DNA from 2 places in the Priestia sp. TSO9 genome. Region 2 is predicted to be linked to the other one. Evidence: a T-box and tRNA genes for the amino acid it is inferred to sense, from the RefSeq annotation. Region 2 holds a T-box; the other holds one or more tRNA genes.
What was found. A T-box is a leader RNA that pairs with one kind of tRNA and senses whether it is charged. The one in region 2 lies ahead of ileS (isoleucine--tRNA ligase), so its partner is inferred to be a tRNA-Ile.

Region 1 (7,856 bases), on a different contig from region 2:
ATAAAATCAGCCATTTAGCAAATAAATAGACACCTGGCAGGTGCCTATTTACACAACGTATTTATTCTAAAAGAAAAGCGCAGCATTTTCCATAGTACAAATGAAGGAGCTGACAACACTCTAAGCTGGAGACTCTCCGTCTCCTTCATTTAATACCGGAGGCGTAACAGTCGTTTCTTTTTTGTGAAGAGGCTGTGAGATATGTCTCACACAAAAATAAATGATCGTATGCCCTGCTCCAACAATAGCTAATAAAATGGGAATACTTTTTGCTTCATCAAAAAATAGTACAGCTATTAAAAATAAAGATATGGAAACGACGCGCCCGATATTCAGAAATACTTCTCTGACAACAATGTATTCAATTCTTTTTGAAACAACGTCTTTTGCTCGTCCAATCACATCGTATGTTAGAGAAATAAATGGAACCAACAAAATAGGATAGGCAATGGCAATACAAACAGCATATATAATTAACTTTGGATACGATAAGTTAAAGATAAGCAAAAAGACTGCTCCATAGAGAAGGAGGCCTCCTGTGAAGATAAACCGAAGGCGATTTTTTTGCTTAATAAACCTTGAGGCAACATAGTATCCTACAAACGCAACCGCTGAATTCACCAGTCCATATGTTCCTAAAGCTAATTCACTTCCCGTCGTAATAAACACCATGACGGATACAACAAAAATGAACGTACCTTCACGCAACCCTTGAAAGAAATGAGCCTGCAATATTCGATTCCAGTCTTTATTGACTTTTCGTTCAGCCCATACTTCTTTAAATTTGTATACTCCTTCCGCTGCGCGTCTTGTAATAAAAAAACTAAGCACAACGGCACCGATAAACAATAGCAACGATACACCAAACACAATTTTATACCCAAGTGATTCATACAAAGCGGAGATAACGAAGCCCGCTCCTAAAGGACCAATCATCCCTGCAAAAGAGTTTAAAATCCCTAAAAATCCGTTAAAAAAGTCTCTTGTATCAGGTTCTGTAATTTCAAAAGTTAGCACATTAAAAGCTAGCCAATAAAAGCCGTATCCTATACCCAGCAGTCCACCAAGCAATACTAAATACTCCGCTGCGTTAGCTCCACTGATTAATACAGCGATATAAAAAACAGCTAAAAAAGATACACCTAACCTTAAAACCACAACCCGGTCAATTCGTTTGGCCCATTTACCTGCTAAAATAAACGTAAGCGGCTGAAGCACCACTACCGCTAAATTATAAATAGCGAGATCCGAAAATTCGCCTGATTGTTTCCACAAATAAATGTTAACAAACGAATTGGAAATTGAAATAGCCAAGGCATAAAGACCGCCTATAATTAAAAGCAAAAGTAAATCTTTACTAACTTCTACATCTCCAACTACTTTTTTTAATAAAGGCATATCAAAAAACTCCTTTTCTCTTCTACACCTAGTGTGTGAAAAAGAAAAGGAGATATGTAAAAGAATTGGAAAACAAAAAAGCCAGTAAAGGTAATAATTACTTTACTGGCTCTTAAATACGTCTTCAGCTTATTTTGCAGCGTCGTAACGTTTAGCAACTTCGTCCCATTTTACAACATTAAAGAATGCTGAAATGTAATCTGGACGGCGGTTTTGGTAATTTAGGTAGTAAGCATGCTCCCAAACGTCTAGACCAAGAATTGGCGTTTTGCCTTCCATTAATGGGCTATCTTGGTTTGGTGTGCTTGTTACTTCTAATTCACCGTTGTTTACAACTAACCAAGCCCAGCCAGAACCGAAGCGAGTTTTAGCTGCATTTGCAAATTCTTCTTTGAATTGATCAAAGCTTCCGAATTTGCTAGCGATAGCGTCTGCTAATTCACCAGTTGGAGCACCGCCGCCGTTAGGGCAAAGGATTGTCCAAAATAATGAGTGGTTCGCATGACCGCCGCCGTTATTGCGTACTGCTGTACGGATATCTTCAGGAACAGCATCTAAATTTGAAATTAACTCTTCAATACTTTTGCTTTCTAGATCCGCTTTGCCTTCAACAGCAGCGTTTAGATTTGTAACATATGTGTTGTGATGTTTTGTGTGGTGAATATTCATTGTTTCTTTGTCGATATGTGGTTCCAGTGCATCGTATGCATAAGGTAGTTCTGGTAATGTGTAAGCCATGAATAATTCCTCCTTCAAAATATGTAAGCATTTTGGCGCAAAAGCACCATATACGTTTAGATTAGCAAATTTACCCTACTGTTTCAAATAAAAAGTTCCTAATCCATGATTTATATTTACCTAATTCCCATTCGCTATTCTTTTAAACATAAAAAAAGCTTCTTTTTCTCAAAAGAAGCTTTGAATAGACAATAGTATGGCGGAGGAAGAGGGATTCGAACCCCCGCGGGCTTTAACACCCCTGTCGGTTTTCAAGACCGATCCCTTCAGCCGGACTTGGGTATTCCTCCAACCCTATAAATGGTGGACCCTGCAGGACTCGAACCTGCGACCGGACGGTTATGAGCCGTCTGCTCTAACCAGCTGAGCTAAGGGTCCACATGGCTCCACAGGTAGGACTCGAACCTACGACCGATCGGTTAACAGCCGATAGCTCTACCACTGAGCTACTGTGGAACAATATGAGTTATGTATGTCACAAACGTAAATTGGAAAATAGCGGCGGAGGGGATCGAACCCCCGACCTCACGGGTATGAACCGTACGCTCTAGCCAGCTGAGCTACACCGCCATGGCTCCACAGGTAGGACTCGAACCTACGACCGATCGGTTAACAGCCGATAGCTCTACCACTGAGCTACTGTGGAACAATATAACATTTACTAGCGACATTAAAAATTTAACATGTTTCTAGCCTAAAGTCAATATATTATTTTAAAACAGCGTATAAAAAATAGGCAATCATCAGAAGTTGAATAAATCCTTTTGAAATAGCGCCACTAAAAAAGCCAATAACCGAACCTACTCCAATTTTTACTGCGTTACTAATTGTGGTCCGATGAACAATCAGTTCTCCTACAATCGCTCCGATAAACGGACCTAAAATAATTCCAAATCCCGGAATAACAAACGGACCCACAAGCAGCCCAACTGTACTTCCCCAAACACCTGCTTTAGTGCCTCCGAATTTTTTCACACCAATAATATTAGCTATATAGTCTGCTAAAAAAAGTGCGACAACTAACAATCCTTGTATCACCCAAAATAACCAGCTATAGGAGCTAAAATCATAAAATAAACCGTATATAACAAATCCTAGAGCTACAAATAGCACGCTTGGAATGATGGGATAAACCAACCCAACAAACGATACAACAAAGCTAATGATAATTAATGCCCAACATAAAATAGCCATGCCTGCACCTATCCTTTTTATTATTACTATTTATCATACAATAACCACTCCTATAAAGAAAGACCTTGCACCACTAGACCTTCCTTTATTTTACTTTCAAATACGATTTTCGAGTGTACCTCTGCAATATTAACAGCACGGTCCAGCTGCCCGTAATATCCCCAAAAACAATGACGGCAAAACCTGTACATACACGCATAAGATGTGCTTGTGACAAAACGCTCCACCGCATCATTGTAATTGGTAACGATTTCTAAAATCTATTGTAAACCTTAAATTTTCGCTATAAAATAAGATATAATTAGAATCTTCACTAAAAGGAGGCTTTACAATGAGCATGCTGAAAAAGATGGCATGGAGTTTTACTTCCTTCAAAAAAATAAGGTCGCTTCGTTTTGAGCATACGAATAAAACAATTGGCTTTGTGCTGTTTTTAACATTTATTTCTTTGCTGCCTACATTTTTCTTTATGACTTTGACGATTGTAAACGGCTATCATATCGCTACTACAGATCTTCCGAAATCTGTTTCTTCTTTTTCTATTTCAAACTCACAGCTTACGTCAAGTCAACCTTTCACAAAAAAAGTAAACGGTACCGCTTTTATCTTAAACCCCTCACAGTCTATTGAACGGTTTCATTCCCCTGCTCATGCCATTGGTTTTTTAAAGGATGGAATTTACATCACGACTAATTCACAAACACAAACTTATTCATATGAGTTGCTAAACTGGCATCATAAAGATAAAAATGAACTGCTAAACTTGCTGCACGAACAAAAATTTTCTTTATACATACTTGTCCCTATCGCTATGCTTTTACTGTACGTATTAACATCTGGACTAAACTTCCTTTCTATTACCTGCCTTGCTTATCTTGGAAAACTGATTGGACTCATTGCTAAAAAGCAGCTTCCTTTCAAGCAGCTATGGGCACTGAGCGCTTATAGTACGGTAGCCTTCACGCTGCTGTATACGCTTTTTGAAGCTTTTTCTTTGTCTCTAGCAACACATAGCTCTCTTTACTGGATAGGAACATTCTTTATTTACTTGTTGCTCGTCACAAGGGTTCCTATAAGAAAAAAGGTAAAACCTAATAAAGATGCTGGGACCCACGTATTTTAGTTGATAGAAAATCCAACTCGATCGGATTTTTTTATTGATATGGTGAACGCAGTTTTCATGTATGCGGCTGCTTATATATGGTGATTTTTGAAAAAACCACAGGCTCCTGAGGGGGAAACGGAACAGGTAAGACCCAGCAGGAGCGTATGCGACGAGGAAGATCACCGCCCGTGGAAAGCGACGTCTGGCACAGAAATCAACAGCGATATCAACAACGATCCATACTAAATCATTTATTTCATTTGCTCGCCTTTGGATTGGCGTGATGTAGTTAAGTCTCAGCCTCTTTATTTCGGTACAACTTTTCTTCTTCCCATTGCACAAGGAAGAATTTTCAACTGATACAAAACCCATAAACCTCCTGCTGTGAGCAGAATAAAGCTGTAAACAAACATCAGCCTTTCAGTATGCATCCATACTTCAAAAACAACAGGTCCCAACGCTACCCCTAAAAATCTCACCGTTCCATAAATGGATACAATAAACCCTCTTTCTTCGTCTGAAGCCGCTGAAGTAATCATCATATTAATACACGGAAGAACAAATCCTAAGCCGCCAAAGGCGACTGTCAAACAAAACATCAGCACAGGAAGCGTATAAATAATCGTTAATACTCCAAACATCAGGAATAAAAGAGTTATCCCTACTATCATTAATTTTTTCATGAGCTCTACATCTGTTTTGATGCGTTGCCCGGTCCAATAAGAAACGAGCGTCATCGCACCAAGAGGAAATAAAAAAGCGGTTCCTTTAAAAAAACCGTCTATATGATACGTTTCCTCTATTAGAAAAGATAAGTAATATAAAATGCCAAATAATAAAAACAACCCCAATCCCCCGACAAAGAATAAAGGAAAAAGCGATTTTCTTTTATCATAGACAATCCCAATGGCTCTCTTTAAATATTCTTGAACAGATACTGAATCCGAACCTGTTTTCCCTTCTCTCACATACATTAATATACCTACTAAAGCAGCACCTGCAGCTAAAGGATAGACAAAAAACGCGGCATACCATACGACGAGTGCTGCCGATGCTCCAATTATCGGCGCAACCACTTTTCCAACTCCGTTATACACTTCTAAAATCCCGAGGACTTTTGCTCTTTTTTCCCCTGTAAATACATCTCCAGTTAATGCCATTGCCAACGTTGTAGTACCTGCAGCTCCAATCCCTTGAATGACTCTGCCTGCCATCAACACAGCAAAGCTTCCAGAAGAGAATGAAGCACTACTAGCAGCGATGACACTACCTATTATCATCATGACGAGTGAATATATGATTAACTTTTTACGCCCATACCGGTCTGATAAAATCCCTACAGCAGGAATACACAATGCGGCTGGAATCGAAAATGCACTCAGTATCAAACTGGTTTTAACTCCGCTTAAGTGAAGTGACTTTTGAATGCTTGGCAGCAGAGGAATGAGCATGGAATTTCCCAGCACCATGATTAAAGGCAATAAGCCTAATGAAACAATCATTAATTTTTCTTTCAATTTTCGTTCTCCAATCATATTTAAGTAAGACAAGCATAGGCTTTACACATAAGCAAAAGAATGAAGGAGGAGCATAATGAAAAAGCTATGTGCATTAGCCGCTTTCGCTTTTATCGGATATATTTGTCACTACGACATTAAATACGGGACCATTCCCACTGCTACTGAAGCAGTTCAAGTCAGCAAAGCGCAGCCTGCAGAAACAAAAGCCGCCAGCTCTTCTTCCACCTATACAAAAATAAAAATTAAGCCAGGCGATACAGTTTTGTCCGTCATTGAGGAGCTTACAAAAAAATCGATACCGGTTTCTATGAACCAAATGATTAGAGACTTCAAAAAGTTAAATAACGGTACAGCGCCTGAGGATATTCAAATTGGAAAAACGTATAAGTTCCCTATTTACAAGTAATGACAGCATTCTTCTTGTCAAGATGGGATAGTCATTGTTAAAATAGCTAAGGTAGTACTTTCTACTAGTTATTTTGTTCATAAAGAGTTATTCTATTAATGAATTCAAATTCTTGATTTCATTTTGAAGGAGAGATTATCACGTGAGTGAAATTATACATCGTACAAAAACACGCCCGGTTAAAGTTGGAGATTTAACAATCGGAGGCAGCAACGAGTTAGTTATTCAAAGTATGACAACCACTAAGACACATGATGTTGAAGCAACGGTTGCAGAAATTAAACGTTTAGAAGAAGCAGGATGCCAAGTTGTTCGTGTTGCTTGTCCAGACGAGCGCGCAGCAGATGCAATCCCTGAAATCAAAAAACGCATTAACATTCCATTAGTTGTGGATATTCATTTTGACTACCGCTTAGCATTAAAAGCAATTGAAGGCGGAGCGGATAAAATCCGTATCAACCCTGGTAATATCGGTCGCCGTGAAAAAGTGGAAGCTGTTGTAAATGCTGCAAAAGCTAAAAATATTCCAATTCGTATTGGAGTTAACGCTGGTTCACTTGAAAAACGTATTTTAGATAAATACGGCTATCCGACAGCAGATGGCATGGTAGAAAGTGCACTTCATCACATTAAAATTTTAGAAGACCTTGATTTCCATGACATCATCGTTTCAATGAAAGCATCGGATGTTAACTTAGCAATTGAAGCTTATGAAAAAGCTGCTCAAGCATTTGACTACCCTCTTCACTTAGGAATTACAGAATCGGGTACATTATTTGCAGGAACTGTAAAAAGTGCAGCAGGTCTTGGCGCTATTTTATCTAAAGGAATCGGAAATACATTACGTATTTCTTTAAGTGCGGATCCTGTAGAAGAAGTAAAAGTTGCGCGCGAATTGCTAAAATCATTCGGTTTAGCTTCCAATGCTGCCACTCTTATTTCTTGCCCAACTTGCGGACGTATTGAAATTGATTTAATCAGCATTGCTAATGAAGTTGAAGAGTATATTTCAACTGTAAAAGCACCGATTAAAGTAGCGGTACTTGGCTGCGCTGTAAACGGTCCTGGTGAAGCTCGTGAAGCTGATATCGGGATTGCGGGAGCACGCGGTGAAGGTCTGCTATTCCGCAAAGGTGAAATCGTACGCAAAGTTCCTGAAGAAACAATGGTTGAGGAACTAAAAAAAGAAATTGATAAAATTGCTGCTGAATATCACGCAAAGCAACAAGCTGAAAAAGCTGCGGCTAAATCATAACTAAAAAAAGCGAGGCGCATATGCGCCTCGCTTTTTTTTATGAAAAGAACGGTAATATAAACGTACCGACAATAATCGATACAACTCCGATCCCTATTGCCCATGCTCCTAGCGTAAGTGCTCCTTTTCGGCGTGCGATAAACCCTAGAATAATCCCAGCGGCACCAAGAATAATTGGTAAAAAGAATAGTGAAAGAATCGAAAGCACGAGTGCGAAACGACCGTATCCCGTTCCTTCTC
Region 2 (7,856 bases):
CTCACTGATCAGTTTTTTATATCGTTGAATATCAGTTAGAAATTTTTGTTTCTTATTTTCCAGTATTGTGATTGTACCTTCCAATTCTTCGGCTTCTCTTTGGACATTATTAAGTTTCGTTCGACTGACGGATTTAGCTAATTTATTTTCAAGAGATGCTTTAAGAGAGCGGAGGTCAATTAATAGATGTTTATAAGCCTCCATGCCCGTTATTTTTTGAATAGCTTCTTTCATTTCATCACTATTTTGTCTTAGAATAATATCCTTAATTTCTTCTCCATCAAAAATAAAGAAAGGTGCAGCGTGATAAGGAATAATTCTATCTATGAATTTATTAAATACCTCGATGTTATCAATACGCGCACGCTTTGGAATGCTTGAACCTTGTTTTTTAACCTCAAGCTCTCTTTCTTCATGCCCCATTCTTTTAGATTGATCAAAATACCATTTAACTTTCAAATTCCATTCTTCACCGGAATCTGTTTCTAAAATTAAAGAAATAGAGCATTCACGTCCACCTTCATTAAAGAAGGAATTATTGATAGTATTAGAAAACAATCTTTTATACTCTACTTGAGAAATTCCTCGTTGGCCGAATAAAATATAAAGAATAGCCTTAAGTATAGTAGTTTTACCGGCTCCATTTAGTCCGCCTAGTAGAATAATATTTTGACTTTTTTCCTCCCGGACTTTCTCCGGTATGTAGAGGTCAATTTCTTGCAGACCATAGTAGGTTTTATAATTGTCGAAAATCAACTTTTTAAGTAACATTAAACCTCACCTTATTAATTATTTTTAGTATGAAAATCGATTAAATCTTGATATTCTTTAGTTCTCACACTTTGACTAACATTTTCATAGGATAATTTTTCTGCTGAACGAATTAATTGGCTAGCTAACTTTAAAGGAATATCATTTTGTTTACAAACCCTTGCTAGTAGCTCAAGCTCTTTTCTTTTAACTTCTTTCATGGAAACCACCTTTGTTTAATATAAAATAACAATCAAAACAGTTATCATTAAAATCTTATCATAATAATTTAGCTTATAATACTACTAAAAAGTAAATATTAGTGACTATTTTATTATATTTGGTATCTAAGGATATTAAATCAAGAGGGGAAAATGGTTATATTGTATGAAATTCCCAATGAGTGAAATTAGGCTTAAAGTTTCCTTTTTAAGGTGAGGAAGTTTCTGTTAGAGGAGGGGTGTGGCTTCCTTCAGGGGTCTGACTATAATATAAACCGCATCATGGGGCTTTCTTCAATCAGAGACGCTAGATTAAAAGTAAACAATTTTGAATTTTACCCTGATATCGAACTTTACGAAGATTTAGAAGAGGACAAATTACTATTTTTTGAAGCTAATGAAAGTGCGCTGCTGCTGATAGAAATAAGTGAAGAACCGCATAATCCCATTTATTATGATGATATAAAAATTGCCGATTCTTTAGAAGAGTTTTTGAAGAAGATGGTGGAGGATGATAGGTACTATATTGATCTAGCATGATACGATATCTGAATAATAGATAAAATAAAGAACCCTAAAAAACCGTTGGCTAAGCTTTTAACCAATGGTTTTTTAGGCAGATATAATTAAGAAGGTTCATTTCTGAAAAGACGAATCATTCATTTTAAGAATATAAATTGCCCTATACTCAAATGAAAAAAATCAGCGATGTAGCACGTTTAAATAATTTAACTGGAAATAAAAGTACTTCAATTTATGTAGTTTACAACGCCGCCAGGAAAATTTTAAACGACAGCAAAAATTTGTTCAATTGAAAACTTATCTACAACAAGAGAGTTGATGCATCAAAAATAAATGAGCATACTTGTCCAGAAACCCTCCAGTAAGTTTTCTACTCTCTATTTATCCCCTTTAAACTGTGTGTCTTTTCTGAAGAAAATTCATAGGATATAGCATCTTATCTGTATTAAGAAAGGGGTTATATCGTGGAGGAAACAAAGCTTACTGGACGAATCGTTACACCTGATGATGCGGAATATGATCAGGCTAGAACAAATAATAATTTAGGTGTACCTAAATTTCCGAGAATAATTGTATTTTGTCAGAATACAAACGATGTAGTAAATGCATTGAAGTGGGTAAAGGAAAATCATGTCTCATTTCGAATAAGAAGCGGCAGGCATAGCTATGAAAATTTTTCACTGGTAAACGGTGGATTAGTGATTGATGTCAGTGAAATGGATAGAATCAAGATCGACAGTAAAAGCATGACAGCGAAAATAGAAGCAGGGGCTAATCTAGGGAAAGTATATAATGAATTATGGAAAAAAGGAACGACTATCCCTGCAGGTACGGAAAGCAGTGTTGGTCTTGTAGGCCTTGTGCTTGGCGGAGGAATTGGCATGTTATCAAGGTTGTTTGGGCTTACCTGTGATAATTTGGTTGAAGTTGAAATGGTCATCGTAAATGAACAGAGAGAAGTTGAACTCATTAAGGCAAATAAAAATCGCAACAGTGATCTCTTTTGGGCTTGTTGTGGAGGCGGGGGCGGAAACTTTGGTATTGTTACGTCTCTTACATTCAAGGTGCAGCCTGTCTCAAAGGTGTCAATCTTTTCAATTACATGGGAATGGGAAGATTTTGAAGCTGCTTTTGATGCATGGCAGCACTGGGCCACAAATACCGATAAGCGCTTAACTTCGGAGATTGAGTTAAAGTCGAAAGAAGCGAATCAGATTATTGCTCAAGGTGAGTTTGTTGGTTCATCATTCAAGTTAAAGGAGCTTCTGCAGCCTTTAATAGATGTTGGGTGTCCTAAAAAAGTAGTAATAAAGGAAGTTTCATATATTGAAGCTGTACAATTTTTTGACGATCCGAGCGGAAACCAACCCGCCCCTCGAAAAAGGTCAGGTTCTTTTCTTAATAAACCTTTTCCAAAAGACGCTATTTTAACAATGAAGCATTTTTTAGAAAATGCTCCGAATGAAAAATCTAGTATTTGGCACCAGTCTCTTGGGGGAGCAGTGGAAGAAGTTGCCTCTAATGAAACGGCCTTCTATTATAGAGATGCTGTTATCGCACAGGAGTACCTTGCTACATGGAGCCATCCTTCAGAAGAGCGAGCAAACATTCGATGGATTGAAGAGTTAAGAAATGCTTTATCGAGATATACAACTGGAGATTATGTGAACTGGCCGGACCGGCTCATCAGAGATTGGCCAACGGCGTATTATGGAGAGAATTTTAAAAAGCTTCGAGAAGTGAAACGAGCATATGATCCATGTAATCTATTTCATTTCCCTCAAAGCATCCCGCCGTTTATTAACTGGTTTTAAAGATCATCTTTCAAGTGGTAGATGCAAATAATACCCACCTTAAATGAGGTGGTTTTTTGTGTACATTGCCTTTTCCTGAGAGCGTGAAAAAGGAAGCAAACAGTGGTAAGCAGTTATTTTATCAATAGATGGCTACGTTATACGGAGAAACATACACAAATTTCATAAACATTGACATTCCCTTCCAAACCGCATACAATAGCTACTAATAAAAGCACACAAATTCGTTGAAGAGAATCAGTACGCTGCAAGTTTGTTCCACAGAGAGCTGGTGATAGCTGAAAGCCAGTGTTCAAGCTGCAGGGGAATATCCTCTCTGAGAAGTCAAACTGAACGATAAGTAAGTTTGAACGGTAGTCTACCGTTAAAAAGAACGCGTATGATTGTACGTTGCTGAGTGCTATTGATGAACGGATCAATAGAAGCCAGGGTGGTACCGCGGTTAAAACCCGTCCCTAGTCATAGGGACGGGTTTCTTTGTGTGCTTTTAACTTTAAAAGGAGTGGTATCACATGAAAGAAGTGAATGTAAGGGAGTCTTCGCAAGAGCGCGAAAAGCGTATCCAGCAGCAGTGGCAAAAGAGAAATGTGTTTCAGCAGTCGGTTCAAAACAGGGAAGGGCATCCGTCATTTGTATTTTATGAAGGGCCTCCTACAGCAAACGGTTTGCCTCACGTGGGGCACGCGCTAGGCCGGACCATTAAAGACGTGGTGGCTCGTTATAAGACGATGGCGGGGCATCAAGTAATTCGAAAAGCAGGCTGGGATACGCACGGACTGCCGGTAGAGCTCGGTGTCGAAAAGCAGCTCGGAATTTCAGGGAAGCATGACATTGAAAAATACGGCGTAGAAGCTTTTATCAACAAGTGTAAGGAAAGTGTGTTTGTGTATGAAAAGCAGTGGCGCACGTTCACGGAGCAGCTTGGCTATTGGGTTGATATGGAAGACCCTTACATCACCTTGGAGAATTCATATATTGAAAGCGTATGGAACGTGCTTGGCACGATTCATGAAAAAGGACTTCTTTATAAAGGCCACCGCGTATCACCTTACTGCCCGAGCTGTCAAACGTCGCTGAGTTCACATGAAGTAGCGCAAGGGTATAAAGATGTAAAAGATTTAACGGTAACGGTGAAATTTAAAGTGAAAAACCGCGATAATGAGTATTTTTTAGGGTGGACGACAACACCTTGGACGCTTCCGTCAAACGTGGCGCTTGCGGTGCATGAAGAGATGAACTACGTTCGCGCTGAGCAAGGCGACAGCGTGTATATAGTGGCAGAAGCGCTCGCAGACAAAGTGTTAAAAGGAGAATATAGCGTTTTATCTCAACATAAAGGAAATGAGTTAAAAGGGATGTCGTATGAGCCGCCGTTTAATTTTGTGAAAGTGGAAAAAGGGCATGAAGTCGTAACGGCTGATTACGTAACGGATCAAAGCGGAACGGGTGTTGTTCATTTAGCACCTGCATATGGTGAAGATGATTACAGAGTCGTAAAAGAAAACGGCTTTTCGTTTGTGAACGTAGTGGATGAAAAAGGACAGTACACGTCTGAAGTGCCGCCTTTTCAAGGACGTTTCGTGAAAGACTGCGACGTTGATATCGTTCGTCATTTAGCAAATGAAGGCGTGCTGTATCATAAAGAAAAGCATGAGCACAGCTATCCGTTTTGCTGGCGATGCGACTCGCCGCTTCTTTATTACGCAAATGAAAGCTGGTTTATCCAAACGACGGCGTTGAAGGAACAGTTTTTGAAAAACAATGAAAGCGTGACGTGGTACCCGGATCATATCAAGCACGGCCGCTTTGGCAACTTTTTAGAAAATATGGTGGACTGGAACATCAGCAGAAAGCGCTACTGGGGAACACCGCTGAACGTATGGGAATGCGGAGCATGTCAGCATCAAGTAGCGCCAAAAAGCATCAAAGAGCTTCAGAAACATGCGTCTCATTCCGTGGATGACAGCATTGAACTTCATAAGCCGTATGTAGATGACGTGCAGCTAACGTGTCCGGTCTGCAGCGGAGAAATGAAGCGAACGCCCGAAGTGATTGACGTTTGGTTTGACAGCGGCTCGATGCCGTTTGCGCAGTATCACTATCCGTTTGAAAATAATGAACTGTTCCAAAAACAGTTTCCAGCAGACGTTATCGCAGAAGGAATTGATCAAACGCGCGGCTGGTTTTACAGCTTGATGGCAGTTTCAACGCTGTTTACAGGAAAAGCACCTTATAAGCGCGTTTTGTCTCTTGGCCACGTCTTAGATGAAAACGGTCAAAAGATGTCTAAAAGTAAAGGAAATGCGCTGGACCCTGTTGATCTTATTCATACATTTGGTGCTGATGCGCTTAGATGGGCGCTTTTAGCAGACAGTGCACCTTGGAATCCGAAGAAATTTTCAGAGCGCGTCGTGCAAGAAGCGAAGTCAAAAGTGATTGATACGCTTGTGAACGTGTACGGCTTTTACGTGTTATACGCCAAGCTTGACGGCTATGACCCGAAGCAAACGTATGAATTGAAAAAAACAAAATTGGATGAGTGGATTCTTTCGCGTTTACACAGCACGGTCAAGCGCGTCACAGCACATCTTGAAGATTACGGATTTACAAGTGCCGCTCGTGAAATCGCGGCATTTATTGAAGAGCTAAGCAACTGGTATGTACGACGTTCTCGCGATCGCTTTTGGTCAGAAGGGATGCACGGAGAAAAAGCAGCGGCTTACGATACGCTTCATGAAGTGTTAGTGACGCTTAGTCAGCTGTTGGCACCGTTTACGCCGTTTGTTGCGGATGATGTTCATGAAAATCTCACAGGGAAAAGCGTTCATTTAGCAGACTATCCTGTTTGTGATCAAACGAAAGTGAACGAAAAGCTGGAAAAAGAAATGGCAGCGGTGCTTCAAGTAGTGGAACTAGGCCGAAGCATCCGAAATACGCATTCGTTAAAAGTAAAGCAGCCTCTGCAAAGTCTTTCGCTTGTGGTAACGGAAGAAGATGTAGAGTGGAAAGCATATCGTGATGTCATCAAAGATGAGCTTAATGTAAAGAACTTTAACGTGGAGCAAGACGACGACAAACTTGTTTCATACGTATTAAAACTGGATTTTAAACAGGCTGGACCAAAGTTTGGGAAACAAGTTAATGAGGTCAACCAAGCGCTGAAAAACCTTTCAGAAGAGAAAGGGAAAGAGTTTGTTGAACAAGGCAAGCTAAGTGTTACGCTTGCTTCAGGAGAAAACCTAACGCTTGAAACGGCAGACGTACTTGTTGAAAAAGTGCCAAAAGAAGGTTTTGCAGTTGCATCAAACGGCACGTACACTGCGGTGTTGGATACGGCGTTAACCGAAGAACTCGTGCAGGAAAGAGTCGCTCGTGAAGTAATTCGAGCGGTTCAAGATTACCGCAAAAAGCTGGATTTACCCGTGAATTTACGTATTGATTTGGAGCTTAGCGGAGACGAAGAAGTGAAGGAAGCCGTCGCGAAGTTTGAAACGCTGCTTCAAGAAAATCTTTTGCTGCACAGTCTCAGTGTGAAAGAAGCCATCGAAAATGGAGAGACGGTAAAAGTCGGAACAAAGCAAGTTACGCTTCGCGTTTTAAATCAGAGCTGATAAAAAGCACTTACCTCATAGCAGGTAAGTGCTTTTTTACCTTTAATCAAACTGTCCGAGAACATTTTTAAGACTCGGCCAAACGATTTCAAAAGGAGCCGCTAACACATGCTCTTTTCCGTTTTCATCTTTAAAGTGCTGAACAAAACGGTACTTTCCTACTTTGTAGTTAGGAGTTGCGATATCTAGTTTGAGTGATTTCCCTGGCTTCAGCATGACAGTTTTATCAGGGAACTCTAATCCGTTTAGAACAACTTTGTACCACTTGCCGTCTTTTAAGTGATCCGCCGTATTTTCGTAAGGAATCGTTAAGGTATGCGTCGAATTGTTTTGAATAACAAAAAAGCCAAACTGCGTTTTATCGTATTTTTTACTGACAGCAGATAGCGTAATAGTTCTCCCATCAATGCTTATGGAAGAAGGAATGTTTTTTTCTTGTTTGGGTCCTAGTTCCATTTTTTGACCGTTATAATCGATATAGCCAAAGATACAAAACAAGATAATAAAAATGCCTAGTATTAGTAAAAGTGTTCGTACTATTTTCAAAAGCTTTGCACCACCTTTTTATCACTCTTCCATTATACGGAAAAATTCTCGTTTGAAATAGTATGAATTTACATTTCCTATATCACTTTTTTGAAAGGAATGATTGAATTGAGACAAATTATAGCCATGGGCGGCGGAGGTTTTTCGATGGAGCCGGATAACTTGCTTCTGGATCAATACATACTTTCACAAGCTCATATAGATGTGCCGAAAACCTGTTTTATCCCTACAGCCAGCGGAGATGCCGATAATTATATAGAAAGGTTTTATGAAGCGTTTGAGGAGTTGGTATGTACACCGTCTCATTTATCGCTGTTTTCACCAAACTTTATAGATTTAAAAGCATATGTGCTGCAGCACGATATTTTGTATGTAGGCGGCGGTAATACAAG

Region 1: it has a tRNA-Ile gene. The T-box ahead of ileS (isoleucine--tRNA ligase) is inferred to sense a tRNA for this amino acid. The anticodon was not compared.

The regions. Positions count from the first base shown of each region.
Region 1 covers NZ_JAJEKD010000015.1:1,497,589-1,505,444, forward strand. The annotation lists gene LJC66_RS22930 (MFS transporter) at 121-1,398, opposite strand; gene sodA (superoxide dismutase) at 1,528-2,136, opposite strand; tRNA gene LJC66_RS22940 (tRNA-Ser) at 2,334-2,426, opposite strand; tRNA gene LJC66_RS22945 (tRNA-Ile) at 2,438-2,514, opposite strand; tRNA gene LJC66_RS22950 (tRNA-Asn) at 2,518-2,592, opposite strand; tRNA gene LJC66_RS22955 (tRNA-Met) at 2,633-2,706, opposite strand; tRNA gene LJC66_RS22960 (tRNA-Asn) at 2,708-2,782, opposite strand; gene LJC66_RS22965 (DUF456 domain-containing protein) at 2,845-3,330, opposite strand; gene LJC66_RS27870 (hypothetical protein) at 3,416-3,547, opposite strand; gene LJC66_RS22970 (DUF1189 domain-containing protein) at 3,662-4,453, shown strand; gene LJC66_RS22975 (MFS transporter) at 4,741-5,952, opposite strand; gene LJC66_RS22980 (hypothetical protein) at 6,029-6,361, shown strand; gene ispG (flavodoxin-dependent (E)-4-hydroxy-3-methylbut-2-enyl-diphosphate synthase) at 6,513-7,616, shown strand; gene LJC66_RS22990 (G protein-coupled receptor family protein) at 7,654-7,856, opposite strand, start outside.
Region 2 covers NZ_JAJEKD010000013.1:1,109,361-1,117,216, reverse strand. The annotation lists gene dndD (DNA sulfur modification protein DndD) at 1-771, opposite strand, end outside; gene LJC66_RS13920 (DNA modification system-associated small protein) at 786-971, opposite strand; gene LJC66_RS13915 (SMI1/KNR4 family protein) at 1,185-1,511, shown strand; gene LJC66_RS13910 (FAD-binding oxidoreductase) at 1,958-3,307, shown strand; T-box leader at 3,526-3,767, shown strand; gene ileS (isoleucine--tRNA ligase) at 3,820-6,918, shown strand; gene LJC66_RS13900 (immunoglobulin-like domain-containing protein) at 6,961-7,464, opposite strand; gene LJC66_RS13895 (Type 1 glutamine amidotransferase-like domain-containing protein) at 7,573-7,856, shown strand, end outside.